DNA from 2 places in the Streptomyces sp. NPDC031064 genome. Region 2 is predicted to be linked to the other one. Evidence: riboswitches for the same ligand, from Rfam matches in the RefSeq annotation. Region 2 holds a riboswitch; the other holds the start of a gene.
The links. Region 2 has a riboswitch for S-adenosylmethionine ahead of thrC (threonine synthase). Riboswitches for the same ligand answer to the same signal wherever they lie in the genome.

Region 1: another riboswitch for S-adenosylmethionine. It lies ahead of ACZ46W_RS13225 (aminotransferase class V-fold PLP-dependent enzyme); the one in region 2 lies ahead of thrC (threonine synthase).

The regions. Positions count from the first base shown of each region.
Region 1 covers NZ_JBVIGF010000003.1:474,591-489,672, forward strand. Annotated here, with positions in the region: gene qcrA (cytochrome bc1 complex Rieske iron-sulfur subunit) at 1-569, shown strand, start outside; gene qcrB (cytochrome bc1 complex cytochrome b subunit) at 566-2,197, shown strand; gene trpD (anthranilate phosphoribosyltransferase) at 2,323-3,387, shown strand; SAM riboswitch class IV at 3,463-3,580, shown strand; gene ACZ46W_RS13225 (aminotransferase class V-fold PLP-dependent enzyme) at 3,755-5,119, shown strand; partial or broken gene ACZ46W_RS13230 (glycerate kinase family protein) at 5,080-6,302, opposite strand; gene ACZ46W_RS13235 (SLC13 family permease) at 6,257-7,687, opposite strand; gene ACZ46W_RS13240 (response regulator transcription factor) at 7,762-8,421, opposite strand; gene ACZ46W_RS13245 (sensor histidine kinase) at 8,418-9,866, opposite strand; gene ACZ46W_RS13250 (small hydrophilic protein) at 9,829-10,191, opposite strand; gene ACZ46W_RS13255 (Lrp/AsnC family transcriptional regulator) at 10,415-10,696, opposite strand; gene ACZ46W_RS13260 (rhomboid family intramembrane serine protease) at 10,693-11,391, opposite strand; gene ACZ46W_RS13265 (hypothetical protein) at 11,544-11,786, shown strand; gene ACZ46W_RS13270 (NYN domain-containing protein) at 11,838-13,202, shown strand; gene ACZ46W_RS13275 (C40 family peptidase) at 13,524-14,549, shown strand; gene ACZ46W_RS13280 (C40 family peptidase) at 14,776-15,082, shown strand, end outside.
Region 2 covers NZ_JBVIGF010000005.1:477,594-492,675, forward strand. Annotated here, with positions in the region: gene ACZ46W_RS21010 (tetratricopeptide repeat protein) at 1-1,760, opposite strand, end outside; gene ACZ46W_RS21015 (trypco2 family protein) at 1,776-2,120, opposite strand; gene ACZ46W_RS21020 (ABC transporter ATP-binding protein) at 2,186-2,878, opposite strand; partial or broken gene ACZ46W_RS21025 (ABC transporter permease) at 2,910-4,315, opposite strand; partial or broken gene ACZ46W_RS21030 (Uma2 family endonuclease) at 4,392-4,688, opposite strand; gene ACZ46W_RS21035 (hypothetical protein) at 4,778-4,981, opposite strand; gene ACZ46W_RS21040 (hypothetical protein) at 4,978-5,175, opposite strand; gene ACZ46W_RS21045 (helix-turn-helix domain-containing protein) at 5,291-6,133, shown strand; gene ACZ46W_RS21050 (DUF397 domain-containing protein) at 6,114-6,356, shown strand; gene ACZ46W_RS21055 (SRPBCC family protein) at 6,381-6,827, opposite strand; gene groL (chaperonin GroEL) at 6,925-8,547, opposite strand; gene ACZ46W_RS21065 (cold-shock protein) at 8,867-9,073, opposite strand; gene ACZ46W_RS21070 (ubiquitin-like small modifier protein 1) at 9,484-9,762, opposite strand; gene thrC (threonine synthase) at 9,787-11,103, opposite strand; SAM riboswitch class I at 11,088-11,232, opposite strand; gene ACZ46W_RS21080 (glucosyl-3-phosphoglycerate synthase) at 11,348-12,292, shown strand; gene ACZ46W_RS21085 (alpha,alpha-trehalose-phosphate synthase (UDP-forming)) at 12,338-13,780, shown strand; gene otsB (trehalose-phosphatase) at 14,075-14,932, opposite strand; gene ACZ46W_RS21095 (DUF3263 domain-containing protein) at 14,970-15,082, opposite strand, start outside.

The DNA of each region.
Region 1 (15,082 bases), on a different contig from region 2:
TCCGCAACACCATGCTCGGCGCGCTGGCCATGGTGCCGCTCTCCGGCCTGGTGCTGCTGCGCGAGCTGGGCCCGCTGCCCGAGAAGAAGCTGTTCCACACGTCGTGGGCCAAGGGCAAGCAGCTCATCAACATGAACACCAACGAGCCGCTGCGTCCCGAGGACGTCCAGGTCGGCTCGCTGACCTTCGCCAAGCCCGAGGGCCTGGAGGAGAGCGACCACGAGTTCAACACCAAGATCGCCAAGGATGCCTTGATGATCGTCCGGATCCAGCCGGAGGACATCAAGGACCGGCGCGAGCTGGAGTGGTCGCACGAGGGCATCGTCGCCTTCTCCAAGATCTGCACCCACGTGGGCTGCCCGATCTCCCTGTACGAGCAGCAGACGCACCACGTCCTCTGCCCGTGCCACCAGTCCACCTTCGACCTCTCCGACGGCGCCCGCGTCATCTTCGGCCCGGCCGGTCACCCGCTCCCGCAGCTCCGGATCGGCGTGAACGACGAGGGCTTCCTCGAAGCGCTCGGTGACTTCTCCGAGCCCGTCGGCCCTGCATTCTGGGAGCGCGGATGAGCACCACGACCGCAAGCGACGCCAAGCGCAAGGCGCCCGCCGGCGAGCGGGTCGCCGACTGGGCCGACGGCCGGCTGGGGATCTACGGCCTCGCCAAGGCCAACATGCGCAAGATCTTCCCGGACCACTGGTCCTTCATGCTGGGTGAGATCTGCCTCTACAGCTTCCTGATCATCATCCTCACGGGTGTGTATCTGACGCTGTTCTTCCACCCGAGCATGAACGAGATCGAGTACCACGGCTCGTACGTGCCGATGCAGGGCATCCGCATGACCGAGGCGTACGCCTCGACCCTGGACATCAGCTTCGACGTCCGCGGTGGTCTGCTCATCCGGCAGATCCACCACTGGGCCGCGCTGATCTTCCTCGCGGGCATGTTCGTGCACATGATGCGCGTCTTCTTCACCGGCGCGTTCCGCAAGCCGCGTGAGATCAACTGGCTGTTCGGCTTCCTGCTGTTCGTCCTGGGCATGTTCACCGGCTTCACCGGTTACTCGCTCCCGGACGACCTGCTCTCCGGCACCGGTGTCCGCTTCACCCAGGGCGCGATCCTGTCCATGCCGATCGTCGGCACGTACATCTCGATGTTCCTGTTCGGCGGCGAGTTCCCCGGCCACGACATGGTGGCCCGGTTCTACTCGATCCACATCCTGCTGCTGCCGGGCATCATGCTCGGCCTCGTGGTGGCGCACCTGATCCTGGTCTTCTACCACAAGCACACGCAGTTCCCCGGCCCCGGCCGGACGAACAAGAACGTCGTCGGCATGCCGCTGCTGCCGGTGTACATGGCCAAGGCCGGAGGCTTCTTCTTCCTGGTCTTCGGTGTCATCGCGATGATCGCCGCGCTGTTCACGATCAACCCGATCTGGGCCATGGGCCCCTACCGCCCGGACCAGGTGTCCACCGGCGCCCAGCCCGACTGGTACATGGGCTTCGCCGAGGGTCTGATCCGTGTCATGCCGGGCTGGGAGATCAACCTCTGGGGCCACACCCTGGTCCTGGGCGTGTTCATCCCGCTGGTCCTCTTCGGCGTGATGCTCGTGGCGATCGCGGTCTACCCGTTCATCGAGTCGTGGATCACCGGCGACAAGCGCGAACACCACCTGCTGGACCGGCCGCGCAACGCGCCGACCCGGACCGCGCTCGGTGTCGCCTGGGTCACCGGCTACATGATCATGCTGATCGGTGGTGGCAACGACATCTTCGCCACCCACTTCCACATGTCGATCAACTCGATCACCTGGTTCGTCCGGATCTTCTTCTTCCTCGGCCCGGTCATCGCGTTCATCATCACCAAGCGGATCTGCCTGGGTCTCCAGCGGCGCGACCGCGACAAGGTGCTGCACGGGCGTGAGTCCGGCATCATCAAGCGCCTGCCGCACGGAGAGTTCGTCGAGATCCACGAGCCGCTCAGCCAGGCCCAGCTCCACTCGCTCACCGCGCACGAGCAGTACACGCCCGCCGAGATCGGCCCGACGGTCGACGAGAACGGCGTGGAGCGCAAGCCGTCGCGCACGCAGCGGCTCCGCGCCAAGCTCAGCAAGGGCTACTTCGGCGAGGGGAACCAGATCCCCAAGGCCACCGTCGAGGAGTACAAGGAGATCAGCAGCGGCCACGGCCACCACTGATCACCTGACCTGAGAGTCGCCACACCGCATCGAGCCCCGTCCAGCCGCTGGACGGGGCTCTTTGCCGTGCCCGGCGGCTCGATAGGCTGTGCTCATCTCTGTACGCACGGACACCAGGAGCGACCATGAGCGCTGTGAACCCCGCTGGAGGTACGAGCACGGCGGGTCGTTCCTGGCCCGAGGTGCTGAACGGCCTGCTGGAAGGGCGCGACCAGAGCGCCGACGACACGGCGTGGGCGATGGACCGCATCATGCGCGGCGAGGCCACCGACGCCCAGATCGCCGGCTTCGCGGTCGCGCTGCGCGCCAAGGGCGAGACGGTCGAGGAGATCACGGGCCTCGTACGCACCATGTACGAGCACGCCAACGTCATCGACGTGCCCGGCCCGTCCGTCGACCTCGTCGGCACGGGCGGCGACGGCGCCAAGACCGTCAACATCTCCACCATGTCGGCGATCGTCGTCGCCGGAACCGGCGCCAAGGTCGTCAAGCACGGCAACCGTGCCGCGTCCTCCGCCTCCGGCTCCTCCGACGTGCTGGAGAAGCTCGGCGTCAACCTGGACCTGTCGCCCCGGCGGGTGGCGGAGGTCGCCGAGGAGGCCGGCATCACCTTCTGCTTCGCGGTGAAGTTCCACCCGGCGCTGCGTCACGTGGCGGCGGCCCGCAAGGAGCTGGGCATCCGCACCACGTTCAACTTCCTCGGGCCGCTCACCAACCCGGCGCGGGTGAAGGCCCAGGCGACCGGCGTCGCCGACGCCCGGATGGCCCCCATCATGGCCGGCGTCCTCGCCGAGCGCGGCTCCTCCGCGCTGGTGTTCCGGGGCGACGACGGGCTGGACGAGCTGACCACCACGGCCACCTCGAAGGTGTGGGTCGTCCGGGACGGCGCGGTGCGCGAGGAGACGTTCGACCCCAGGGACGTGGGCATCGACCTGGTGCCGGTGGAGGCGCTGCGCGGCGCGGACGCCTCGTACAACGCGGACGTGGCGCGCCGGCTGCTGGCCGGCGAGACCGGGCCCGTACGGGACGCGGTGCTGCTGAACGCGGCGGCGGCCCTGGTCGCCCTGGAGCCGTCGGACGCGCCGCTGGCCGAGCAGATCCGGGCGGGCATCGCCAAGGCGGCCGAGTCGATCGACTCCGGCGCGGCGCGGGCGGCGCTGGAACGGTGGGTGGCGGCGAGCCACCGCTGAGTGTGACGCGGGGCGCAGTCCGGATGCCGGACTGCGCCTTGCGCATGTCGAGACGTATGGCAAGATGCCTTTCAAGGTCATGAGTGACAGCGACTACGGCCCCGGCCCGCTGTCCGGCAACCCTCCGTCCGTGGCGGGGTGCCCCGGGTGAAGACCAGGCCGCAGGCAGCGAGGTCTGCGGCAAGCGCGGACCCCTGCACACCCTGGGGTCCTGGTCCTCAAGGGAGCAGTCTCGTGAGCAAGCGAATGCGATAGGGCGTATCGCCCCTCTTCGGTACCCCCTTTTCACCTTTCCCGCTGCGCCGCGTCGTGCTGCCTTTCCGACGCGTTGACGCACGGATTCGCCTGCCTCGTACGGGAGTTCACCATGTCTGTCACCACCGTCGCCGCCGACCAGTCCGTCTGTTCCCCGCTGCCCGTGCTGGGCCGGGATGTCACCGTGCCGCTCGTCACCGGTGGTGAGGTCACGTACGCCGCCCTCGACTACGCCGCCAGCGCGCCCGCCCTCCAGCGGGTGTGGGACGACGTGGCCGCCTACGCGCCCTACTACGGCAGCGTGCACCGGGGCGCCGGGTACCTGTCGCAGTTGTCGACCGACCTGTTCGAGAACAGCCGCGTCGCCGTCGCGGAGTTCCTGGACTGCCGCGAGGGCGACCAGGTCGTCTTCACCCGCTCGACGACCGACTCGCTCAACCTGCTGGCCGCCGCGCTGCCCGCCGACTGCCAGGTCTTCGTGTTCGAGACCGAGCACCACGCCTCGCTGCTGCCCTGGAGGGACGCGCGGGTCACCTACCTCAACGCGCCCCGCACCCCGGGCCAGGCCGTCGAGACGCTGGAGCGGGCGCTCGCCGACCGCGACCCCTACGGGCCCGCCCTGGTCTGCGTCACCGGCGCGTCCAACGTGACCGGCGAGCTGTGGCCCGTGCGCGAACTGGCCGCCGCCGCCCACGCCCACGGCGCCCGCATCGTCCTGGACGCCGCGCAGCTCGCGCCCCACCACCCGGTCTCGGTGCGCGACCTGGACGTGGACTGGGTCGCGTTCTCCGGGCACAAGCTGTACGCCCCGTTCGGCTCCGGCGTCCTCGCCGGGCGCGCCGACTGGCTGCGGGAGGCCGAGCCGTACCTGGCCGGCGGCGGCGCGTCCCGGAAGGTCGCCCGGCGCGCCGATGGTGGGGTGGACGTCGAATGGCACACCACCGCCGCCCGCCACGAGGCCGGGTCGCCCAACGTCATCGGCGTGTACGCCATCGCCTCCGCCTGCAAGGCGCTCACCGAGGCCGGGTTCGACAACCTCGTCGCCCGCGAGCAGTACCTGATCGGCAAGGTCCGCGAGGGGCTCGCCGAGGTGCCCGAGGTGAAGGTGCTGTCGCTGTTCGGCGACGAGGCCCCGCGGGTCGGCGTCATCTCGTTCGTCGTCGAGGGCTGGAACAGCTCCCACTTCGCGGCGGCGCTCTCCGCCGAGTACGGGATCGGCGTCCGCGACGGGCTGTTCTGCGCCCATCCGCTGGTGCGCACCCTGCTCGGCAGCGACCCCCAGGAGGTCGGCGAGTGCGGCGCGCCCGAGGCGGCGCCGGGCGAGAAGTCGCTCAACGCCATCCGCGTCAGCTTCGGGGCGGGGACGCCGGACGAGCACGTCGACCGGTTCGTTCGGGCCGTGAAGGAGCTCGTACGGGACGGGGCGAAGTGGAACTACCGTACGGAGGACGGGCGCTGTGTGCCCGACCGCGGCTGACCATCCGGGTGCCCACGAGGACCGTGCGCAGCGCCCGCTCGGCGGCGTCCGCGAGCAGTTCGGCCGCGCGGTCCAGGGCGTTGGGCAGCGGTAGGGGGCCGGGCGCGATCGACTCGTAGGCGTCCAGCCCCGCCTCCCGGGCGCCCTCGCCCAGCGTGCCGGCGAGCGCGAGCACCGGGACGCCCGCCTCCCGCGCCCGGCGCGCCACCTCGCCGGGTACCTTGCCGCGCACGGTCTGGGCGTCCAGGGTGCCCTCGCCGGTGATCACCAGGTCGGCGTGGCCCAGCCGGGCGCCCAGGTCCAGCCCGTCGAGGAGCACCTCGAAGCGCGGGAGCAGGTGGGCGCCCACCGCCGCGAGCCCGGCGCCCAGCCCGCCCGACGCGCCCGTGCCGGGCGCGCGGCGCAGGTCCACCTCCGGGGCGAAGGCCGCCGTCAGCAGGGCCGACCAGTGCTCCAGCGCCGCCGACAGCTCCTCGCACTGCGCCGGGGTCGCGCCCTTCTGGGGGCCGAAGACCCGGGCCACGCCCCGCTCGCCGCACAGCACGTTGTACGGGTTGCACGCCACCAGCAGCTCGGCGCCCGCCAGCCTCGGATCGAGCCCGCCCGCGTCGATGCCCGCGAGCCGGGACAACGACGCCCCGCCGTACGGCAGTTCGTCACCGCCCGCGTCCAGCAGCCGCACGCCCAGCGCCTGGAGCGCGCCCGCGCCCCCGTCCGACGTGCCCGAGTCGCCGCAGCCGACCAGGATCCGCCGGGCGCCCGCGTCCAGGGCGGCCCGGATCAGCTCGCCGACCCCGTACGTCGTGGTGGCGCCCGGGTCGCGGCGGCCCGGCGGCACCAGGGCCAGCCCCGCGACGGCGGCCATCTCCACCACCGCCGAGCCGTCCCCGAGGAGCGCGAAGTGGCTGTCGACCGGGTCGCCCAGCGGGCCGGTGGCGGGGTACGGGACGAGCCGCCCGCCGGTCGCGGCGGCCAGCGCCTCCGCCGTGCCCTCCCCGCCGTCGACCAGCGGGATCAGGTCCAGCTCGGCGTCCGGCAGGACCCGTGCCACCCCCTCGGCGATGGCCTCGGCGGCCTGCCGGGCCGACAGGGACTCCTTGAAGCCGCTGGGCGCCACGGCGATGCGGTACGGAACGTTCACGGCTGGGTCTCCAGGAGGACGGGCACGCCGAGCAGCGGCCAGACGGTCAGGGCGAACAGCAGGACCAGGCCCGCCGTGAGCGGGGCGAGCACCGCCGACAGCCGCAGCAGGTCACGCGGGGTGTAGGTGGGCACGCCGTCGGGGAGGTCGGAGAACAGCGCCACCGGCTTCGCGGAGGCGGGCAGCGTGTGGCAGAACCCGGCCGCCGCCGTCGAGGCGAGCGCGGCGGCCACCGGGTTGACCCCCGCCGCGGTCGCCGCCACGACCACCAGCGGGACGAGCACGGAGGAGCGGGCCGAGCGGGACTGGAGCACCAGGTGCGCCGCCGTGCTGACGACCACCACGACGGTGAGGAACAGCCACGGCGGCGCGTGCACCGGCATCCCGGACACCAGCCACTTCGCCGCGCCCGAATCGGCGAGCGCCACGCCCATCGCCATCGTCGCCGCCATGAACAGCAGCAGCGGCCAGGGCACGGTCGTCAGCCCGTCCTTGAGCCGTACCGTCCCCAGCGCCGGTGACGCCGCCACCACCGCGCCGATCAGCGCGACCACCGCCGGGGACACCCGGTGCAGCGGTTCGCTGCACCACAGCAGCACCACCGTGGCGAGCAGCAGCGCGCAGCGCGCCTCGGCGGTGGACAGCGGGCCCGTGACGGGCGTGGGGGAGTGCGCCTCGATGTCGGACGGGGTGATGCGCACCGGTTCGGTCCGGTCGGCCCGCGAAGTGGTCGTCAGCAGCACCGCCTCGGCCGCCAGGTGGGACGACACGATCGCCAGCGGCAGCCCCAGCAGCAGCCACTGGACGAACCCCAGCCGCTGCCCGGTCTGCTCCCACAGCACATTGACGGTGATCAGATGCGCCCCGGCGCCGATCAGCGTGGCGACCGCCGACAGCAGCACCACCGTCGGGAACAGCAGCGCCAGCATCACCACCAGCCGCTTGCGCTCCGCCAGGACCTCGGCCAGTGCCAGGAACACGGGCAGGGCCAGCGCGGCCCGCCCCGAGGTCGCCGGGACGGCGAACGACGTCACGACCAGCGCGGCGGTCGTCAGGTGGACGAGCTGGCGCACCGTGCGGGCGCCGCTCACCAGGAACGCGGCCGCCCGCCCGGCGAGCCCCGTCCGGGTGACCGCAGCCGCCAGCACGAACGCGCAGATCAGCAGCCAGATCGTCTCGTCGCCCAGCGTGGCGAAGAGGGTCTCGCTGCTGATCACCCCCGTCGCGGTGAGCGCCAGGCCCGCGCCCAGCGCGATGTACGTGTTGTCGACGGCGGTGGCGATCCAGGCGACGGTGGCGAGCACGAAGACGGCCAGCGTCAGGCGCGCGTCGCCGCCGAGTCCGGGGAACCGGTTCGGCAGGGCCAGCAGCGCGCACACACCGAGCGCGCCGCCCAGCCAGGCCGCCCGGCTGAGGGAGTGGGTCACGGTGATCAGTCTGGATACGCGCCGTGAGTCCTCAATGAGCCCTTTGTTAAGGAAAGTTCATCTTCGGCAGCCCGCTACGGCAGGCGGTACCCCATGCCGCGCACCGTCTCCAGCCGTTGCGCGCCCAGCTTCTTGCGCAGGTTCCGGACGTACACGTCCACGATGTTCGAGCCGGGGTCGAAGTCGTACCCCCAGACGTGGGACAGGATCTGCTCCCGTGACAGCACCTGGCCGGGATGGCGCAGGAACAGTTCCAGCAGCACGAACTCACGGGCCGTCAGGTCCACGGTGCGGTCACCGGCGCGGGCCCGGCGGGTGCGCAGGTCCAGGCCGAGGTCGCCGCTGCGCAGCACCGTCACCTCCGGCGCCCGGGCGGCGGTGCGCAGCCGGAGCCGTACCCGTGCCAGCAGCTCCTCGAACCGGAACGGCTTGGTCATCCAGTCGTCCGCCCCGCCCTCCAGGCCGGCCACCGTGTCCCGTACCGAATCCCGTGCGGTCAGCACGATGACCGGCAGCGTGACGCGGGCCTCGCGCAGCTCCCGCAGCACGGTGAAGCCGTCCCGGCCGGGCAGCCCGATGTCCAGCACCATCAGGTCGAACCCGCCGGTGACGGCGTAGTCGAGAGCGGTGTCGCCGTCGGCGGCGACGGTGGTGGTGAACGCGTTGGCGCGCAGCCCCTTCTCGACGAAGGAGGCGATCCGCTCCTCGTCCTCGGCGATCAGAATGCGGTTCACTCGTCCTCCTCCAGTACGAGTACGAAGGTGGCCCCGCCGCCCTCGGTACGGCGCAGCTCCACCCGGCCCCGGTGGCCCTCGGCGATGGCCTTCACGATGGACAGCCCAAGCCCCGCGCCGCCGCCCGCGCGGGTGCCGCGCCGGGCCGTGCCCCGCCGGAACCGCTCGAAGATCACGGCGGCGTCCTCGGCCCGCACACCGGGCCCGGTGTCGGCGACGTACAGCTCGATGCGGCCCTCGGCCTCGCGCGAGCCGATCCCTATCCGCTGCCCCGGCACGGTGTGCTGGACGGCGTTCTGCGCGAGCTGCACCATCGCCTGGGTGATGCGCTGCGGGTCCAGCTCGGCCTCCCGGTCGGCGACCCCTTCCAGCACCCACTCGCGCTCGCCCAGCGCCCGCGCCTTCACGAACACGTCGGCGGTCAGCTCGCCGAGCTGCACCGGCTCCGGCGTGACGAAGTCGGGGCGCTCGGCCTTGGCGAGGAGAAGCAGGTCCTCCACGATCCGGCTCATCCGGTCCAGCTCGTCGGTGACCAGCCGGATCGTCTCCGCCTGCTCGGCCGGGTCGTCGCCCATCAGCTCCAGGTGCCCGCGCACGATCGTGATGGGCGTGCGCAGCTCGTGTCCGGCGTCGTCGACGAACTGGCGCTGCGCCGCGAACGCCGCCTCCAGCCGGTCCAGCATGGCGTTGAACGTCTCGGCGAGCAGCGCGATGTCGTCGCGGCCCTGCACGGGGATGCGGCGGGTCAGGTCCTGCTCGGTGAGCTGCGCGGCGGCCCGGCGGACCAGGCGCACGGGGGCGAGGATGCGGCCCGCGACGGCCCAGCCGATGCCGGTCGTCATCAGCAGCGCCACACCCGAGATGGCGAGCTGGGTGCGGAACGCCTCGGCGGCGATGGCCTGCTCGTTGTCGGCGTGGAAAGCGACGACGAACGCGCCGGGTGCGGCGTGCCCCGCCGGCTGGATGGGCACCTTGGCCCACCGCACCTCGCCCTGCGGGCGGCGCAGGGTGCCGGAGCGGTCGGGGGAGTCGAAGATCCGGGCGAGCGCGTCCCGGTCGTGGTGCAGGGCGTCGCCGCTGGTGTCCCGGGGCTGGCGCAGCACGGCCGGGACGCCCCCCGCCCCCCGGGTCAGGCCGAGCAGCTCCTCGTCGGGGTCGGAGTACTGGCGCTGGAGGAACACCTCCAGCAGGCGGCGCGGCTCGGTGAACTCGGCGCCGGTGTCGGGGTCCACGCCCTGGTCGACGAAGTTGGCGAACTCGCGGGTCTCCTGGGTGAGGAGCTGGCTGATCCGGTGGTCGACGTCGCGCAGCAGGATGGACCGGGTCGTCATGGCGACGGCGACCAGCGCCACGCCCATCACCAGCAGCAGCCAGAGCAGGATCCGCACCCGGGCGGAGACGCGGCGGTCAGTTCTCGTCACCGATGTCGTCACCCAGGTCGTCATCGTCGTCGTCCCCCGCGGTGGCCGGCGGCCCCGGCACCACGGTGTCGGTCGGCAGGGTCCGGGCGGGCGGGGTCTCCTTCGGCGCGGGGGGCCGCGTCGTGCTCGGTACGGGAACGCCGGTGGGCGTCGCACTCGCCGTCCTGCCGGGCCCCGGCGTCCGGCTCGGCTCCGGAGCCCCGGTGGGCCGGGGCGAGGTGCCCAGCTCCACCTCGGGCGGCACCTTCGGCGCCTCGGGCGTGTCGGTCAGCGTGTAGCTGGTCGCGGCGATGCCGAGCGGGATGGCGACGACCGCGGCGAGCGTCACCATGCGATGGGTGAAGGCCATGCCCCCATCCTGGGCGCGGCCCGGCCACGCGTGAATGAGCGCCGGATGAAGGCTCCTTCATAAACCGCACGGGTTCCTGACGGGGCTCGTCCCCGAAGCGGGGCGCGATCACCGGAGCGGCCCCAGCGGCAGCCGTCCGCGCCCGGGCGCCCCCGACGGACCCGGGACGTCATCCGTCCGGGTGACGCGCGCCGGGCAGCGGGGGTGCCCTGGCCGGGGGGCGTTACGCGTCGAGGCCGATCGCGAACGCGGCCTCCAGGTCATGCTGGGAGTACGTGCGGAACGCCACGTGCGTGTCGGTGGCCTCGACGCCCGGGATCTTGCTGATCCGGCCGGGGATGACGTCGGCCAGGTCGTCGTGCTTGGCCACGCGGACCATGGCGATCAGGTCGTACGTACCCGTGACCGAGAAGACCTCGCTGACGTTCTCCAGCGCGGCGATCGACTCGGCGATCTCCGGGATGCGGTCCACGCTGGTCTTGATGAGCACGATCGCGGTGATCACGGCTGTCCTTCTCCCTCGGTGGCCGCTGGGTGGGCCTTCACTCTAGCCCCACCCCGGAACCGCCCCCACGCGTACAGGAAGCCCAGGCAGAACCCCACCACGTGCGCCAGGTACGCCACGCCCGGGCCGGTGCCGGCGTCGCGGGCGGCGAGCCATTGCAGGACGAACCAGAAGAGCAGCACGATCCACGCCGGGAAGCGCAGCGGCAGGAAGAAGAGGAACGGGAAGAGGCTGGTCACCCGGGCCCTCGGGAAGAGGTAGAGGAACGCGCCGAGCACCCCCGAGATCGCCCCCGACGCGCCCACCAGGGTCTGGTCCGATTGCGCGTGCGCCACCGCGTACGCGAAGAGGGCGAGGCAGCCCGAGCCCACGTAGAAGAGGCCGAACTCCAGGTGGCCCATCCGCTCCTCGGCCATCGCGCCGAACACGTACAGGAAGAGCATGTTGCCGAGCAGGTGCAGCCAACTGCCGCTGACGAACAGGGCGGTCAGCGGGGTGAGCAGCGCGCGCGGGGCGCCGCTCAGCAGCTCGGTGGGGACGATGCCCCAGCGGTGGAAGTACGTGCTCTGGGCGGCCAGGAGCGCGTCGCCGGTGCCGTACGAGGGGTTCAGCCCGGACACCGGGCTCACCAGGAAGATCAGGAAGCAGGCGCCGATCACGGCGTACGTCACGGTCGGTCCGCGCCAAGCGATCATGGACAGATCATGACGTAAACGGAGGGAGCGGGACAGGGTGCCTCGCCGCGCCACAGGGGTACCCGCGAGGCCGTAGGGTTACGGGCAGTACACCCGCAGTTCGACGGCGCACCGCGGCTGACGCACCCGGCACCATGGAAGAGGACGGAACGATGACGACGGTTCCCCTGCCGACCGCGACGACCCGCTGGCGCTGCACGCTCTGCGGCAATCTGACGCGCTTCGACGTCACGCGGTCGTCGAAGGTCGTGGAGTACGTCCATCTGGACCTCGCGGGCGAGCCCACGGTGGAGGAGCGCGAGGTGGTCAGTGAGACCATCGAGTCGGTCCGCTGCCGTTGGTGCAACGCGGTGGACCAGATCGAGCTGGTGGACAGGCCGGGCGCGGCTTCCTGAGGAGCGGGAGCGGCCCGGGGCCGAGACGGACGGGTAGTGGGGTGACGAATCGTGGAGCAGCCCGCCAGCGGCGCTGAGCCGGCCGGTGCGGCCGGTGGCGCCGCCGAGGCGCTCGACCGCCCGCTGCCCGAGGGAGTGCGGCGCCGCGTCGTCGCGCTCGTCTCGGACGCCTTCGGCGGGCTGACGGTCACGGAACTGCCCGCGCAGTTGCGTCAGTACGCCCGGTTCACCCCGTCCCGCCGGGCCAAGTTCGCGGGCAACGCGATGGCGGCCGCGCTGGAGGCCGACCCGCTGTTCCGGCAGCGGATCGGCGAGCGGCTCAAGGAGGGGCAGCCGGAGCTGGCCGGCGCCGTCGAGGCCGGCTCGCCCCCGGCCGCCGCCGACCCGGTGGACGTGGCCGCGGCCGCCTATGTGCTGCGCCCCGCCGGCTGGGTCAAGCTGGTCGCCGCCGCCGGCGAGGAGGCCCAGCGGGCCGACGCCGAGCGCGCCGACGAGGCCGGCCGGCGGGAGCTGGAGCGGCTCCGCGCCGAGCTGGCCGAGGCCCGCGCCCAGACGAAGGCGGAGACGGAGCGGCTGCGCACGGAGCTGGACGCGGCGCGCAAGGAAGCCGAATCGCTTCAGCGCAAGCTGCGCAGCGCCCAGAGCGACGTCAAGCGCGGCGAGGCCGCCCTGCGCCGCAGTCTGGCCGACATCGACGGGGTACGCGCCGAGGCGGCCGCCCAGGTCTCCGCCGCGGAGAGCGAGACGCGCCGCCTCAAGGCGCGCCTCGGCGAGGCGGAGGCCGCGCTGGAGGCCAGCCGGCGGGCCGCCCGCGAGGGCCGTTCGGTGGAGGACATGCGGCTGCGGCTGCTGCTGGACACCGTTCTGGAGTCGGCCCAGGGGCTGCGCCGCGAGCTGGCCCTGCCGCCCGTCTCGGTCCACCCGGCGGACACCGTCGACGCGGTGGAGCCGGGCCGGATGTCGCCCAAGGACATCGCGGCCCGCGCCCTGTCGGAGACCGACCCGGCGCTGCTGGACCAACTGCTGGCGCTGCCGCAGGCCCACCTGGTGGTGGACGGCTACAACGTCACCAAGACCGGCTATCCGACCATGCCGCTGGAGAAGCAGCGGCTGCGGCTGCTCGGCGGGCTCTCGGCGCTGGCCGCCCGCACGGGCGCCGAGGTCACCTGTGTCTTCGACGGCGCCGAGCTGGCCGCTCCGGTGCTGCTCGCGCCGCCGCGCGGGGTGCGGGTGCTGTTCTCCAAGCCGGGTGTGACGGCGGACGAGCTGATCCGCCAGCTCGTCCGGGCCGAGCCGCCGGGCCGGCCGGTCGTGGTGGTCTCCACCGACCGGGAAGTCGCCGACGGCGTCGCGAAGTCGGGCGCGAGGCCCGTCGCGTCCGCCTTGCTGCTGAAGCGCCTTTCGCGTGTCTCGTGACGCTTATAACTCATAGGCGCAATGCCCGATTTCGGGAAACGTACCGTCAAGTGCCCATGACGCACCGTGGGCTGTGTGTAAAGAATGTGGCCCCTGAGCGAGATTTTTCGCATGAGGATTTGAACTGATCACAAGATGGTCACTAGGGTCTGGCCTCGAACCTCCGCGCAGGTGATCACTCATCGGGAGTGACAGCGGAGGAACCGCCTAAATCCGTGCAGTTCGGCCTGTTTCGCGGGGGAGCCGGACACGATGTGCGGAGCCGGGGCCCCGACCCCATGCCCGGCAGGCGGCAGCATGAGGAAGAAGGAGCTCGCCTCCGTGGCGTCCCACCGTCGTCCCAAGCAGCCGAGCCGCGCCCGCGTGACCGTGCTCACCGCGACCGCCGCCGCTGCCGTCGCCCTGTCCTCCCAGGCCGCTCAGGCAGATCCCAAGCCGAGCAAGAGCGAGGTCAAGGCCAAGGTCGACAAGCTCCACCACGAGGCCGAGGAAGCCACCGAGCAGTACAACCTCGCCGACGAGCAGCGCGGCAAGCTCCAGAAGGAGGTCGACGCCCTCCAGGACAAGGTCGCGCGCGGCCAGCAGGAGCTCAACGAGCTGCGTGACGGCCTCGGTTCGGTCGCCACCGCCCAGTACCGCTCCGGCGGCATGGACCCCGCGCTCCAGCTCCTGCTCTCCTCCGACCCGGACAGCTACCTCGACAAGGCGTCGGCCGTCGACGCCATCAGCGCCAAGCAGGCCCAGGCCCTGGAGACCATCCAGGCCAAACAGCGCACCCTGGCCCAGCAGCGGGCCGAGGCGACCGCGAAGCTCGCCGGCCTCGAAGACGTGCGCAAGACCCTCGCCGAGAAGAAGAAGTCCTACCAGGGCAAGCTCGCCGAGGCGCAGAAACTGCTCAACACCCTGACCGCCGAAGAGCGGGCGAAGATGCAGGAGGAGGAGCAGCGCGCCAGCCGCGAGGCCGGCGACCGCGTCGACCTCGGCAACGAGGTGCCCGCCTCGCAGCGCGGCGCCGCCGCCCTCGCCGCCGCCGACACCCAGGTCGGCAAGCCGTACATCTCCGGTGCCGAGGGCCCCAACGCCTACGACTGTTCGGGCCTGACCCAGTGGGCGTACCGCCAGGCCGGTGTGAGCCTCACCCGCACCACCTACACCCAGCAGAACGACGGTGTGAAGATCGGCCGCAGCCAGCTCAAGCCCGGCGACCTCGTCTTCTTCAACGGCCTCTCGCACGTGGGCCTGTACGCGGGCAACAACACGGTGCTGCACGCCCCGAAGCCCGGCGCCTTCGTCCGCTACGAGTCGATGGACTGGCTCGGCGACTTCCAGTTCGGCGTACGCATCTGACGCCTCCGGTACGCCCGGCACGTCTGACGCGCCCGAACCGCGCGCCCGATCGGGTGGTTTACCGCCCTCCAAGCTGACGCTCCGCCCCGCCGGTGACCTTGTGGTCTCGGGCGGGGCGCCGTTGTTCGACGCCCGTACGGTCGCTGGCCGGTGCGTGGTCGCCCGGCTACTGTCTGGCGCGCAACAGCCCGCACAGACTGCACAGCAGCGGAAGGGAGCGCGGTACGTGGCGTCCCATCGCCGGTCCTCGTCATCCTCCTCGCCGGGGCTCTCCCGGAGCGCGAAGGTCACTGTCCTCTCCGCCGCGGCGGCCACCGCCGCCGCGTTCGGCGCCGCCCCCGCGAGCGCGGAGCCCGGCACCCCGGTGGAGGTCACCCGGGCCAAGGTGGACCGGCTCTACGAGGAGGCCGAGAAGGCCACCGAGGCGTTCAACGAGGCGGACGAGCGCACGGACGCGCTGCGCGAGCAGGTGGGCCGGGTACAGGACGGCGTGGCGCGCGGCCAGGAGCGGATCAACCGGATGCGCGGCGCGC
Region 2 (15,082 bases):
GACATGATGTCCCAGTCCGCGTCCCCTGCCATGGTCACGGCCACCCGCCAGACCTCCTCGGGCAGTTCCTCGATGGAGGAGGTGCGCGCCGTGGCGGAGACAAGGTAGTCGAAGGGTCGCCACCGACCGTCCCGGGCGGGGATCAGCGGGCTGGTCACGCCGAGCAGCACCTCGGTGGCCCATTCCCAGGCCTCCTCCAGTGGTTCGGGGCGCAAGGCCGCGCCGCCGAGCGCGTCGAGGTAGCGCCCGTGCAGATGCTCCAGAACGCTCTTCTCCACGGCACTGCGCAGCCCGGTCCTCGCGAGGTCCACGGCCGCAGCCACAAGCGCGGCGCCGCGCGGGTTGGCATTCGCCTGCGCGGCCTCCTTCCAGAGGTTCCAGGTCTGAGGACCAGCCGCCAGGTACTCGGCCACGCCGTGCACGGCGTCGGCGGCGAGGGCTTCAGCCATGCGGGGGTCGGCGACCGCTTTCCGCGCGCGCTCGCGTTCCGGCTCGGTCCAGGTGCGCTGGAGGACCAAATGACTACCGGCCCGAACGACACGGGCGGCACTGTGCTGGGTCCCGACGTCGGCGGCCCCCTGCCGCTCGGAGCGGGTCCTCACCAGCGGCCGGTAGAACTCCGAGCGCATCGTGCTCAGGACGACGCATCCCAGCTCGGTGAGCTCTTGGAGCAGCCGTGGCGTGAGTCCGTCGGGGCGCAGGTACATCTGCAGGTCGTCCAGCCACAGGACACGGCCGCCAGGCTGCCGTGCCACCGAGTCCACGAGGCCGGTCAGCGGCGCATCCGGGTCGGGGTGGCACACCGACCACCCACCGAGGTTGCGCCGCATGGCTTCGAGCAGCGCCCGCGTCTTGCCCGCCGCTGAGTCACCGGTCAACAGCAGCATCCCCCCGGTACTGGCAAGCCTGCTGATCCTGGCGTCGAGCTCCTGGTCACTGTCCCGGGGTACGTAGTCGATGTGGTCTGGCAGCCCGGAGGCCTCGAAGGGCCGGTGGACGCCGAAACCGGCCGGGTCTGCGGCGTCCACGCCGCCCCACTGGAACACGTCGCCCCTGCCGAGGCCACCCTCGACGAGGCGATCCTCCTCTCGGCCGCCGGTCCCTGCCGCCCCCGCGATCGTCGCCACCACCGGAGGGCGCCCCGTGCATCGCCGCAGGGCAGCCGCGAACTCCGCGTCATCAATCAGTACGTGCGCGGGCACCGCCTCCACCCGCCCGTGGGCCCAGGCGATCGGGTCTCCGCAGGCGACACCTACTAGCACCCCGTCCACGAACAGGGCGGCTCCCGACATGCCGCTCCAGGGCGAGGGGCCGTCCCCGGGAGCCGGAGCGCCGTGGATGTTGTCCAGGACGTACCGCCCGCGGATCACGGCACTACCCGGTTTGAGCGTGCCGACAAGCTGCTCCGTGTCAGGTCGGTCACCGACCCATGCGGCATCCGGGTACCCGATGGCCTGGCAGTCCGCGCGGTGGTCCAGCGTTGTCACCCGGCCCCACACCACGGCGGAGAAGGCAGCCGCGGTCTCCTCGTCGACCAGGTCGGCGTCGGCGAGAAGTAGAGCGGCGTCGCACCGGTCGTCGTCGCGTGACCAGATCACCTCACAGCGCTGGAGTCCCGTCCCTCCGGGCACAACGACCCTCGGCGGCGCTCCCTCCTTGAGGACATGGGCGGCCGTCAGCACCAGCCGACCGGTCAGCAGAAACCCGCTGCCCCGCGCCCCTGCGTGCACCAGGGCGATACGCCGCTGCGACAGGATCACGACAGGCCTCCCGCGTTATCCGTGTACCGGCCGACCCGTACCCGCGGAAAAGGCGCTCAGGTCCGCTTCCCTCTCGTTGCCGATGCGCACGGATGCGCCCGTCGCCACGTCCTTGGCCCTCAAGGTGAGGGAGACGCGCTGGGTCCGCCGCCGGCCCGCGCTGCCCTCCAGGTCACCAGAGACGACCCACGCCTTGAAGCCCGCCTTCGCCTTGGCATCCCGCCGGAGTTCGACCTCGAACTCCAGCGTGATGTCCTCGACTTCGAACCGGATCCGCTCACCCTGCGCCGCCACCGCAGCGACGGACAGTTCGTCCCGCAGTACCCGTACCGCCTCGGTCAACTCGATGCCATCGGCCATCGACGCGCCTCCCCCTTCGCCGTTGCCCCCCATCCTGCCTCAGGGAAAGGCCCGTGCGGCAACAGTTAGGGCGCCTTCCCCACCGCCTGCTCCTTGATCGTCACCCGGCCCTTGCGGATCACGGCGAGCCGGGGCGCGCGCCGGGCCAGGGCGGTGTCGTGGGTGACCATGACGAACGTCAGCCCGTTCTCCTCCCACAGCCCCTCCAGCAGGTCCATGATCTCGTCGCGCGTCGACTCGTCCAGGTTGCCGGTCGGCTCGTCCGCCAGCAGCACCGCCGGCCGCTTCACCAGCGCCCGCGCGATCGCCACCCGCTGCTGCTGCCCGCCCGACAGCTCGCCCGGCAGATGGCCCCGCCGCTCCCCGAGCCCCACCGACACCAGCGCCTGCCCCGCCCGCTCCCGCCGCTCCGCCGCCCTCAGCCCCAGCGGTACGAGGGCGGTCTCCACGTTCTCCTGGGCGGTGAGCGTCGGCACCAGGTTGAACCCCTGGAACACGAACCCGATCTTCTCCGCCCGTACGCGCGTCAGCCGCGCCTCGGGCAGCGTGGCCAGGTCGGTGCCGTCCAGCACGACACTGCCCTCCGTCGGCCGGTCCAGGCCGCCGAGCATCTGGAGCAGCGTCGACTTGCCGCCGCCGGTCGGGCCCTGGATGACCAGCCGCCCGCCGTCCTCGATGATCAGGTCCACTCCGTCCAGGGCCCGCACGGTGTCCTTGCCGCGCCGGTAGCGCTTGGTGACGCCACTGAGCTGGTACATCTGCTGTCAACTCCAGTCGTACGAGAAGGGTTTACTCAACGCGGCGCAGTGCGTCCGCCGGCCGCAGCCGCGCCGCGCGCCAGCCGCCGAACCCGCCCGCGACGAGCCCGCCCGCGACGGCGAGGCCCACGGCGAGGGCGATGGTGGTGAGCGAGACGGGCGCGGTGAGCGCGATGTCCAGGGCGCGGCCCGCCACCTCCCGCACCGGCCCGCCCCCGCCACCCGGGCCGACGAGCCGCTGGCCGCCGCCCGCTCCCCCGCCCAGTTCGGCCGTGAGCGTCGGGCTGAACGCCGTGATGGCCCACGCCCCGGCCAGCCCCACGCCGATCCCCAGCGCCCCGCCGATCAGCCCGTGCACCAGCGCCTCACCGGCCACCTGGCGGGTGACGCGCCCGCTCTTCCACCCCAGCGCCTTGAGGGTGCCGAACTCCGCACCCGCCGGCTCACCGCCGACGACGTCAGCAGCCCCGCCACCACGAACGCCGCGACCAGCACCACGATCGACAGCCACTTGCCCACGCCCGCCGCCAGGCCGGAAGCGGTCGACAGGGACCCGGAGACGGTGTCGGCGAGATCGGCGGACGTGGTGACGGTCGTCCCCGGAACGTTCTTCAGGACAGCACCCTTGACGTCCTCGATCCGCTGCGAATCGGTCGCCCGGACGTAGACCGTCGTCACCTTGCCCCTGGCGTCGGCGAGGGTCTGCGCCTCGGCGAGCGGCAGGTAGACGTTGGCGGCGGCGTCGCCGCTGTCGGCGGTCGCGATGCCGATGACGCCGTACGCCGTACCGGAGATGGTGAGCTTCTCCCCGACGGACAGCCCCTGCTCCTTGGCGTACGCGCTGTCGACGACGGCCACCTTCGCGGCGGTCTCGGCGGCCGTGAACGTACGCCCGGCCGTGATCTTCGACGACGTCAGCGGCCCGAGACCCTGGTGGGCGACGTCGGTCCCGTACACGGTGTACGAGTCGACCCCGAAGTCCGCCCCGCCGCCCTGGACCCGCTTGCCCGGCTGCGCCTGGCCGCGCTCGAACTTCCCGTCGACCTTCATCACCCGGGCGTTCAGCCCGCCGACGGCCTCCGCGACGCCGTCCTGCGCGCCGACCTTCGCGACGGTCGAGGCCGCGAGCGTCTCGAACCCCTGGACCATGACGACGTCCTGGCTCTGCTCGCCGCCGCCGTCGTCCTCGGCGTCGAACCGGAACCTCGGGCGCCGCACGGTGTCGCCCTCCCCGGGCGGTGAGGCGGCCTTGGTGACCGTCATGTCGGTCCCCAGCCCGTACAGCGACTCCAGAACCTTGTCCTGGGCCTGCTTCATCCCGGCCGTGACCGAGGTGACCACGATGACCAGCGCGATACCGAGGGCCAGCCCCGAGGCGACGACGAACGCCGCCTTCCGCCGTCGGCGCAACTCGCGCCGGAGATAGGTGAAGAACATGCCGCGAAAGCTATGGAGGCGGCGTGATGGGGGGTTAAGGCGCCGGTGAGAGTCACATGAGAACGGGGTACGGACGCTACGCGTCGGCCGCCGCGCCGCCCGGGAACGCCGCCGTGTCCAGCGCGACCCCGAACGGCTCGGGCAGGGTGAGCACCTTCCCGAACGGCACCCGGTCGGAGTGCTTGTACGTGCCGTCCTGCGGCTCCGTGAACAGGGTGACCATCGCGCCACGGGTGTCGTACCGGTCGATGAGCAGGTACATCGGGACCAAGGCACGCGCATAGGCGTGGTACTTCCTGGTCCGGTCGTCGGTGGCGTTGTTCTTGGAGGTGATCTCGACGATCAGCAGGGCCTCGGAGGCGTCGACGGGATCAAGGCGAATGTAGATCGACGGGACGCCGGGGAAGCGCCGCCTTTCTCAGCGTCCCACGATCGTGTGAGCAGCGCACGAACCCGGCACTCTCACGGCAGGCGAGCCTGTCTGTTCAACTCCCGAACGCGCGCCCGAAGAACCTCGCCCGGCGGGGCGGGGGTCAGCGCCTCGGGCGGGCAGTCCCACTCCCGGCCGCCGCCCGGCGGGCGCAGTTGTACGTACCCGCCGACGTGCCCCATGACCTCACCGACCCGCCCGTCCCGGGAGTCGATCATGTACTCGGGCGCGCTCATCGGCCGGCCCCGCGCAGCACGTCGACCAGCCGCATGGCCGTGTCCACGTTGCACCGGCCGAGCTCCACCAGCGAGTACGGCACTTCGTTCGCGGCCGACACCGGGTCGACCCGCAGGGACGGCAGGATCACGCCCACCCTGCGGAGCTCGTCCCGCAGTTGCGCCACCACTTGCTCGGCCGACAGCATCCCCATGACCAGGCACCTCCACGCTGAGTGTTCGGGTTCTGTACACAGCGTGGTCGATTGGCGGCTAGTCTGAACACAAAGGCGGCCCAACAACCCCATCTGTGCTAACGGGAGTTGACACATGCCCGGTCCAAAGGATCTCGACCCGTCTTCCTCACCCAGGGCACTTCTTGGCGCCGAGCTGCGCCATGCCCGCGAAAATGCCCGTCTGAGCCAGGAAGCACTGGGCGAGAAGCTCTTCGTGAGCGGCTCGTTCATCGGCCAATTGGAGTCGGGCACACGACGGATGCAGCCCGAGATCGCGGCCAAGATCGACGACATACTGGGCACGAATGGTTTCTTCCAGCGGAACTGCAAGGCCGCCAACAAGTCGAGGTACCCGGATCACTTCGCCGAGGCGGCGGAGGCGGAAGCGGTCGCCACGGCGATCAAGGAGTACGCGCCGCTGCTGATCCCGGGCGTGTTGCAGACGGAGCCGTACGCGCGGGAGATCTTCCGGGCGTACCAGCCCACGGCGACGGACGACGTCATCGACGGCCTGGTCGAGGCGAGGCTGGCCCGCGCGCACATCCTGGACGACCCGACGAAGCCACTGTTCTGGGCGGTCCTGGACGAGGCGGTACTGCGACGGACGGTCGGCGGCCCGGGAGTGATGTCCGGGGCGCTGCAACACATCGCCGGGTTGGGCCGTTCCCATCGGGTGATCGTGCAGGTGCTGCCGTTCAGGGCGGGGGCGCACTCCGCACTGAACGGCTCGCTCAAGTTGATGGCCTTCGACGACGCACCGCCGCTGGCCTACCTGCAAGGGCTCAACACGGGACAGTTGCAGGACGACCCCGCCACCGTCAGTCGGTACGAACTGACTTACGATCTGCTCGGGGCCAGCGCACTGTCACCCCAAGAATCCCTGGCCCTGATCGAATCAGTGGCGGAGGATTACGCCCATGAAGATCGAGATCATTGACTGGCGCAAGTCGAGCTACAGCGGCGGCGACGGCGGCGACTGCCTCGAAGTCGCGACGTGGCGCAAGTCCACCTACAGCGGCGCCAGCGGCGGCGACTGCCTCGAAGTCGCCGACGGCCACCCCGACATCGTCCCCGTCCGTGACTCCAAGAACCCCACCGGCCCCAAGCTCGTGTTCCGGGCCGCCGCCTGGTCCGCGTTCGTAGCGGGCCTCAAGCGATAAGAGCAGCGCGCACGGCCCCGAGGCTCACACGGCCCCGGGGCCGTACCGCGTCTCCAGCAGGTGCCGCAGCATGGCGAGGTCCTTGCGGTTGGCGCGCCGTACCGCCATGGCGGCGAGGCGGCTGCCGCCCCCGCCACGGTTCCGTAGCGTCATGCGCGTGCGGTCGCCCTCGACCCCGTACGGCTCCCAGGTGTACGTGGTCTCCATGGGGAACGGGCCCTGATCCGCCCGCATCACGAGCTTCCGCCCGGGCTCGTACTCGACGATCTCGTACGTGTAGACGAGCCGGCGCCCGAGGAAGCGGGCGACGAACGCGGCCCGAGCGCCGACGCGGACCTCCGACTCGGTCTCCCACTCCACCGACACGATGTTCGTGTACCACTCGGGCGCGGTCGAGGGATCGGCGGCGTACGCGGCGACGAGGTCGCACGGGGCGTCGATCACGGTCTCGGTCAGGACGTCGACGGCCATGAGACCAGCGTAGAACGCGGAGAACGCCCGAGGGCGGCACCCCCTGGGAGAAGGGGTACCGCCCTCGGAACGAAAGGACGTGTCCGATCCGCGAGGATCAGAAGTCCATGTCACCGCCCGGCATGCCGCCCGGAGCACCGGCCGCGGCCTTCTCCGGCTTGTCGGCGATGACGGCCTCGGTGGTGAGGAACAGCGCCGCGATGGAGGACGCGTTCTGCAGGGCAGAGCGGGTCACCTTGGCGGGGTCGATGATGCCCTCGGCGATCATGTCGACGTACTCACCGGTCGCGGCGTTCAGGCCGTGGCCGACGGGCAGGTTGCGCACCTTCTCGACGATGACGCCGCCCTCGAGACCACCGTTGACGGCGATCTGCTTCAGCGGGGCCTCCAGCGCCAGCTTGACGATGTTGGCGCCGGTCGCCTCGTCACCGTCGAGCTCCAGCTTCTCGAAGACGCTGGACGCCTGGAGCAGGGCCACGCCACCACCGGCGACGATGCCCTCCTCGACGGCGGCCTTGGCGTTGCGCACCGCGTCCTCGATGCGGTGCTTGCGCTCCTTGAGCTCGACCTCGGTGGCGGCACCGGCCTTGATGACGGCCACGCCGCCGGCCAGCTTCGCCAGGCGCTCCTGGAGCTTCTCGCGGTCGTAGTCCGAGTCGGAGTTCTCGATCTCGGCGCGGATCTGGTTGACGCGACCAGCGACCTGCTCGCTGTCACCGGCACCGTCGACGATGGTGGTCTCGTCCTTGGTGATGACGACCTTGCGGGCGCGGCCCAGCAGGTCCAGGCCGGCGTTCTCCAGCTTGAGGCCGACCTCCTCGGAGATGACCTGGCCACCGGTGAGGATGGCGATGTCGTTCAGCATGGCCTTGCGGCGGTCGCCGAAGCCCGGGGCCTTGACGGCGACGGACTTGAACGTGCCGCGGATCTTGTTGACGACCAGGGTCGACAGGGCCTCGCCCTCGACGTCCTCGGCGATGATCAGCAGCGGCTTGCCGGACTGCATGACCTTCTCCAGCAGCGGGAGCAGGTCCTTCACCGCGGAGATCTTGGAGTTGACGATCAGGATGTACGGGTCGTCGAGCGACGCCTCCATACGCTCCATGTCGGTGGCGAAGTACGCCGAGATGTAGCCCTTGTCGAAGCGCATACCCTCGGTGAGCTCCAGCTCCAGACCGAAGGTCTGGGACTCCTCGACGGTGATGACGCCTTCCTTGCCGACCTTGTCCATGGCCTCGGCGATGAGCTCACCGATCTGGGTGTCGGCGGCGGAGATGGAGGCCGTGGAAGCGATCTGCTCCTTGGTCTCGACATCCTTCGCCTGCTCCAGCAGCGCGCCGGAGACGGCCTCGACGGCGGTCTCGATGCCGCGCTTCAGGGCCATCGGGTTGGCACCGGCGGCGACGTTGCGCAGACCCTCGCGGACGAGCGCCTGGGCGAGGACGGTCGCGGTGGTCGTACCGTCACCGGCGACGTCGTCCGTCTTCTTGGCGACTTCCTTGACCAGCTCGGCGCCGATCTTCTCGTACGGGTCCTCGAGCTCGATCTCCTTGGCGATGGAGACACCATCGTTGGTGATCGTGGGGGCGCCCCACTTCTTCTCGAGGACGACGTTGCGACCCTTGGGGCCCAGGGTCACCTTGACGGCGTCGGCGAGCTGGTTCATGCCGCGCTCGAGGCCGCGCCGTGCCTCCTCGTCGAACGCGATGATCTTGGCCATGTGAAGTGGTCCTCCCGGACTGGGGTGGATGCTCCGGACCGCGCTGGCGCCCGCGACGGACGGCCTGCATGCCCCTGTGGTTCCTTGCCCCACCGGCCTGCGGACCTCACCGACCCGGTCCTTCGTTGTCACTCTCACCTTCAGAGTGCTAACGCCAATGATTAGCACTCGACCCCTACGAGTGCAAGCGCCTCTCGCATACGAGACAGGGGCCCGCCACGGGTCCGGACACGCGCGAGGGGCCCGCGTCCCCTGGAACGCGGGCCCCTCGGCACTTGCGATGTCGACAGTCGATGGTCGGTCGATCGCGACGCGGCTCTCAGCCGGCGGCGAGCTTGACCATGTCCGCCTGCGGACCCTTCTGGCCCTGCGAGATCTCGAACTCGACTCGCTGACCTTCTTCAAGGGTGCGGTAGCCGTCCATCTGGATCGCGCTGTAGTGGACGAAAACATCCGCACCACCGTCGACCGCGATGAAGCCGTACCCCTTCTCCGCGTTGAACCACTTGACGGTGCCCTGAGCCATGCCTAACTCCCCTATTACTGGCCCTTGCACAGGACCGCACTTCGCGGACCCGGGTCAGACCTCACCCGCTGACAGGTGCGGGCGTGCGCCGGAACGCGTCGACCGCCGCTGAATGTATCTGCCCAACTGCCGTCTGCAACAGGTCAATCGGACGAGAATTCCGAGCACGGGTGAACGGAAAAGATGGCCGAATTGGCCAGAATCCCGGGCAAGTCGGGCCCGGCAAAGTGCGCAAATGGCGCAACTCTCAAGCTCACATTGACTGCATCTTGTCGCCGCCTCACCGCATTCTCATATGCGGGCGGCACTGGCAGCGGCGGGGACTTCCCCAACTCTACCGCGCTCAACCATGCAGAATTGCCCCCTCCGCTTAGCTCGCGGAGGGGGCAATGGAGGTAACGCTGCGTACGTCAGCAGCCGCCTGCGACGGCCGGGATGATGGACACGCCGGCGCCATCCGGGGTGGCGGTCTCCAGGCCGTCCTCGAAGCGCACGTCGTCGTCGTTGACGTACACGTTCACGAACCGGCGGAGCTTGCCCTGGTCGTCCAGGACGCGGGCGGCGATGCCCGGGTGGTTCTTCTCCAGCGACTCGATGACCTCGGAGAGGGTCGCGCCCTCCGCCGTGACCTCGGCCTGGCCGCCCGTGTACGTACGGAGGATGGTGGGGATGCGGACGTTGACGCTCATGTTCGTAGTGCCTTTCGGGTCAGGTCAGGCCAGGCCGGCGTCGCGGAACGCGTCCAGGCTCGGGCGGATCGTGGCGGTCGGGCCCGTCGTCGGGGCCACCGCGTCGAGGGTCTTCAGGCCGTCGCCCGTGTTGAGCACGACCGTGGTCAGCGACGGGTCCAGCACGCCCGCCTCGATCAGCTTCTTCGTCACGCCCACGGTCACCCCGCCCGCCGTCTCGGCGAAGATGCCCTCGGTCCGGGCCAGCAGCTTGATCGCGTCGACGACCTGCTCGTCGTTGACGTCCTCCACCGCGCCGCCCGTCCGGCGCGCGATGTCCAGCACGTACGGACCGTCGGCCGGGTTGCCGATGGCGAGCGACTTGGCGATGGTGTTCGGCTTCTGGGGCCGTACGACGTCGTGACCGGCCTTGAAGGCCGCCGACACCGGGGAGCAGCCCTCCGCCTGGGCGCCGAAGATCTTGTACGGCTTGTCCTCGACCAGGCCGAGCTTGATCAGCTCCTGGAGGCCCTTGTCGATCTTCGTGAGCTGCGAGCCGGACGCGATCGGGATGACGAGCTGGTCGGGCAGCCGCCACCCGAGCTGCTCGCAGATCTCGTACGCCAGCGTCTTCGAGCCCTCGGCGTAGTACGGCCGCAGGTTGACGTTGACGAAGCCCCAGCCCTCGCCCAGCGGGTCGCCGATCAGCTCGGAGCAGAAGCGGTTCACGTCGTCGTAGGTGCCCTCGATGCCGACCAGGTCACCGCCGTAGACCGCCGCCATGACGACCTTGCCCTGCTCCAGGTCGTGCGGGATGAACACGCACGACCGGAAACCGGCCCGCGCGGCGGCGGCGCCGACGGCACCCGCCAGGTTGCCCGTGGAGGAGCAGGACAGGGTGGTGAAGCCGAAGGCGCGGGCGGCCTCCAGGGCCTGGGCGACGACCCGGTCCTTGAAGGAGTGCGTCGGGTTGCCGGAGTCGTCCTTGATGAACAGCCGGCCCGGCTCGACGCCCAGCTCACGGCCCAGGTTGTCGGCCTGGACGAGCTTGGTCCAGCCCGGGTTCAGGTTCGGCTTCTCCGTCACGTCCGCCGGGACGGGGAGCAGCGGCGCGTACCGCCAGATGTTCGCGGGCCCGGCCTCGATGCGCTTGCGCAGCCCCTCGGGGTCGCCGACCGGCAGGTCGTACGCGATCTCCAGGGGCCCGAAACACAGCTCACAGGCGAAAATGGGACCGAGCTCGAAGCGCTCGCCGCATTCGCGACAGGAGAGGGCGGAAGCAGGCCCGAGGTCGACGTTCTTGGCGGTGGCGACAGTCTGTACAGCCATGGAGGCGAGGCCCTTTCTCCTCATCTTCCTCATGGCGCACTTCGCCATGAGACGGATTTGGCACCTTCCCTAGCCGGGGCCTCGCGCAAGATCTTGCGAGTGCCGACTGGAGGGTTGCCGGGGCTTCAACGGGCCGTATCCCTCTGCCCCTCTGGATGAGCGGTATTCGATTGTCTGCACGGGGACCCGACATGCGACGGTCATCCGCGTTGTTCAAGACTGTAACCGAACCCCCGGACGCTTGAGATGGTCGTCCGAAACGCGAGATGGAGATCACGTGCTGGAAGAGGTGGAGCGCTGGCTGGAGCGGCGGTCCTGGTCCGTGGCCGACCGACCGCTCGACCGGCTGCTCGCGGCCAAGCACCGTACGACCGTCAGTGTCGTCCTGCCGGCGCTGAACGAGGAGGCGACGGTCGGCGACATCGTCACGATCATCCGCCGCGACCTGATGTCCCCCTCCGCCCCCCTCGTCGACGAACTCGTGGTGATCGACTCGGGCTCCACGGACCGCACCGCCGAGGTCGCCGCCGCCGCGGGCGCGCGCGTGGTGCACCGGGACGCGATACTCCCCCGCATACCCGCCCTCCCCGGCAAGGGCGAGGTGCTGTGGCGCTCCCTCCTCGCCACCAGCGGCGACATCGTCTGCTTCGTCGACGCCGACCTGCGTGACTTCTCGGCCGATTTCGTCACCGGCATCGTCGGCCCGCTCCTCACCGACCCGTCCGTCCACTTCGTCAAGGCCATGTACGACCGGCCCCTCGCGGGCGTCGCCGGCCACGGCGGGCGGGTGACCGAGCTGGTCGCCCGGCCGCTGCTGAACCTGCACTGGCCCCAGCTCGCCGGGTTCGTCCAGCCGCTCGGCGGCGAGTACGCGGCCCGCCGCTCGCTCCTGGAACGGCTCCCCTTCCCCGTCGGGTACGGGGTCGAGCTGGGCCTCCTCGTCGACGCCCTGCACACCGTGGGCCTCGACGCCCTCGCCCAGGTGGACGTGGGCGTGCGCAAGCACCGGCACCAGGACGAGCGGGCGCTGGGCCGGATGGCGGCGGCGATCTACCGCACGGCCCAGCTCCGGCTGTCGCGCGGGCACCTGGTGCGGCCCCGGCTCACCCAGTTCGACCGGGGCGACGACGGCTTCGTGCCGCGCACGCACGAGGTCGACACCGAGGAGCGGCCGCCGATGATCGAGGTGGCCGAGTACGCACGGCGCCGCCGGGTGGCGTGAGTGCCGTACGTTTGAGCGTTTCCGCTACGGGCTAGGTTCGTCTCCATGGCAGCCCAGATTCTCGTCGCCTCCAACCGCGGTCCGGTCAGCTACGTCCCCCGCGAGGACGGCACGTTCGACACCCGGCGCGGCGGGGGCGGGCTGGTGTCGGGACTGTCCGCGATCGGGCCGGACGCGGGCGCGCTGTGGGTGTGCGCGGCCCTGAGCGACGGCGACCGGCAGGCGGTGCGGCGGGGCGTCGCGGCCGAGCCGGGCGTGAAGATGCTCGACATCGACGCACGCGTGCACGCGGACGCGTACAACGGCATCGCGAACTCGGTGCTGTGGTTCGTGCACCACATGCTGTACCAGACGCCCCTGGAACCCATCTTCGACGCCGAGTTCCGCCGGCAGTGGGTCGCCTACCGCCTCTACAACCGGGCGTTCGCCGAGGCCCTCGCGCAGGAGGCGGCCGACGGTGCCGCCGTCCTCGTCCAGGACTACCACCTGGCCCTCGTCCCCGGCATGCTCCGCGAGCTCCGCCCCGACCTGCGGATCGGCCACTTCTCGCACACCCCGTGGGCGCCGCCGGAGTACTTCTCGATGCTCCCCGACGACATCGCCGAGGAACTCCTGCTCGGCATGCTCGGCGCGGACCGCCTCGGCTTCCTGACCTGGCGCTGGCTCCAGGCCTTCCAGGCGTGCTGCGGCCGGTCCCTGAAGGACATGGACGTACAGACCTTCTGGCCCAAGGACATGCCGCCCAGCGTCGAGCACTGGGCCCACGGCCGCCCCCGCCGCACCGAACTGGGCGTGCACGGCCTCGGCGCGGACGGCGACTTCCTCCGCGACCGCTCACGTCGCCCCGACGTCGACGACCGGATGGCGGCCCTCCGCGACCAGATCGGCCCCGGCCGCAAGACGATCGTCCGCGTCGACCGCACGGAGCTCTCCAAGAACATCGTGCGCGGCCTCCTCGCCTACCGGCACCTGCTCGCCGAGCGCCCGGAGTGGCGCGAACGGGTGGTCCACCTCGCCTTCGCCTACCCCTCCCGCCAGGACCTGGCGGTCTACCGCGAGTACACCGCCCAGGTGTCCGAGCTCGCGGACGAGATCAACGCGGAGTACGGCGTCGACGGCTGGACGCCCGTCATCCTCCACGTCGAGGACGACTTCGCCCGCTCCCTCGCGGCGTACCGCCTGGCGGACGTCGCGCTGGTCAACCCCATCCGCGACGGCATGAACCTCGTCGCCAAGGAGGTCCCCGTCGTCTCCGACCACGGCTGCGCCCTCGTCCTGTCCCGCGAGGCGGGCGCCTACGAGGAGCTCCGCGAGGACGCGATCACGGTGAACCCCTACGACGTGGTCGGCACGGCCGACGCCCTCCACGAGGCCCTCTCCATGTCCCCCACCGACCGCGCGGACCGCACCAAGCGCCTGGCCGCGGCGGCGACGTCCCTGCCCCCGGCCCGCTGGTTCCTGGACCAGCTCACCGCGCTCCGTCCCTGACGGGGAGGTAGCACGTGGGGGCTGACGCCCCCACACCCCCGTGACGCGGCAGCTTCGCGCCGCGAAGGACCCCGACCGTCAGACGAACGACGGCCGGGGTGGGGCCGTGCAGGGTCGCCCCCGCAGAGGTTGGCGGCGAAGCAACGGCTCCCTCAAAAGGCACCCAAGGCCGCCGGCCTCGAGGAGGTGAGCCCGGAGGGGCCACGCCCCCCACCCACGGGTTTTCGAGCGGGAGACGGCCACCGGCCCACGAAGGCCGGGCCCGCAGGGGGCCACGCCCCACCACGCACAGGGTCAGGCGGCGGCAGCCGCCAAGGAGGACAGCAGGGCCACCACGCCCGCCGGGCCCGGGACCTGGAGGTCGGCGCGGGTGGCGACCTCGGTGACCTCGTCGCTGCCGCTGCACACCAGCAGGCCCGGCAACCCGTCCGACCGGAGCTTCTCGACCGCCGCGAACGCCGGCAGGTCGCCCAGGTCGTCGCCCGCGTAGACCACGACCTCCGCACCGACCTCCCGTACGTACTCGGTCAGCGCGACGCCCTTGTCGACGCCCGGGGGGCGCAGCTCCAGGACGAGGCGGCCGGGTTCGAGGACCAGGCCGTGCCGGGCCGCCAGGTCGGACAGCGGGGCGCGCAGGGCCTCGAAGGCCGCCTGCGGGTCCTCCGCGCGGCGGGTGTGGACGGCCACCGCGCGGCCCTTCTCCTCGATCCACGTGCCGCGCCACGCGCCCACCTGGTCCAGGAACCCGGGCAGCTCGGCGCGGACGGCCGCCACGCCCGGGTGCTCGGGGGCGGCGCGGACCGTGCCGGTGACGGCGTCCCAGCGCTCGGCGCCGTAGTGGCCGAGGACCACCAGGTGCTCCAAACCCGGCACCCCGGCGAAGCCGCCGTACCGTACCGCCACGCCCGCCGGGCGGCCGGTGATGACCGCGACGGACGCGACGCGCGGGGCGAGCGCGGCGATGGCGGCGACGGCACCGGGGTGGGCCCGGGCCTGCTCGGGGTCGTCCACGATGTCGGCGAGGGTGCCGTCGAAGTCGAGGGCGACGACCGCCTGCCCGGGACGGTCCAGGAAGGCGGCGAGGCCCTCGCGGCCGGCGGCCGTGGCCGGGCGCGGCAAGGAGTGCGGCATGGAATCCGGTGGGGTGCCCATGCAACGGAACCTATCCAGGGCCCCGCCCGCGCACACCTCAGCGCCGCGCCTCCCGCGACGCCCGTACGCGCCGCAGCCGGTTGACGGTGACCGGGTCGTGCTCCAGCGCCCTCGGGTCGTCGAGGAGCGCGTTGAGCAGTTGGTAGTACC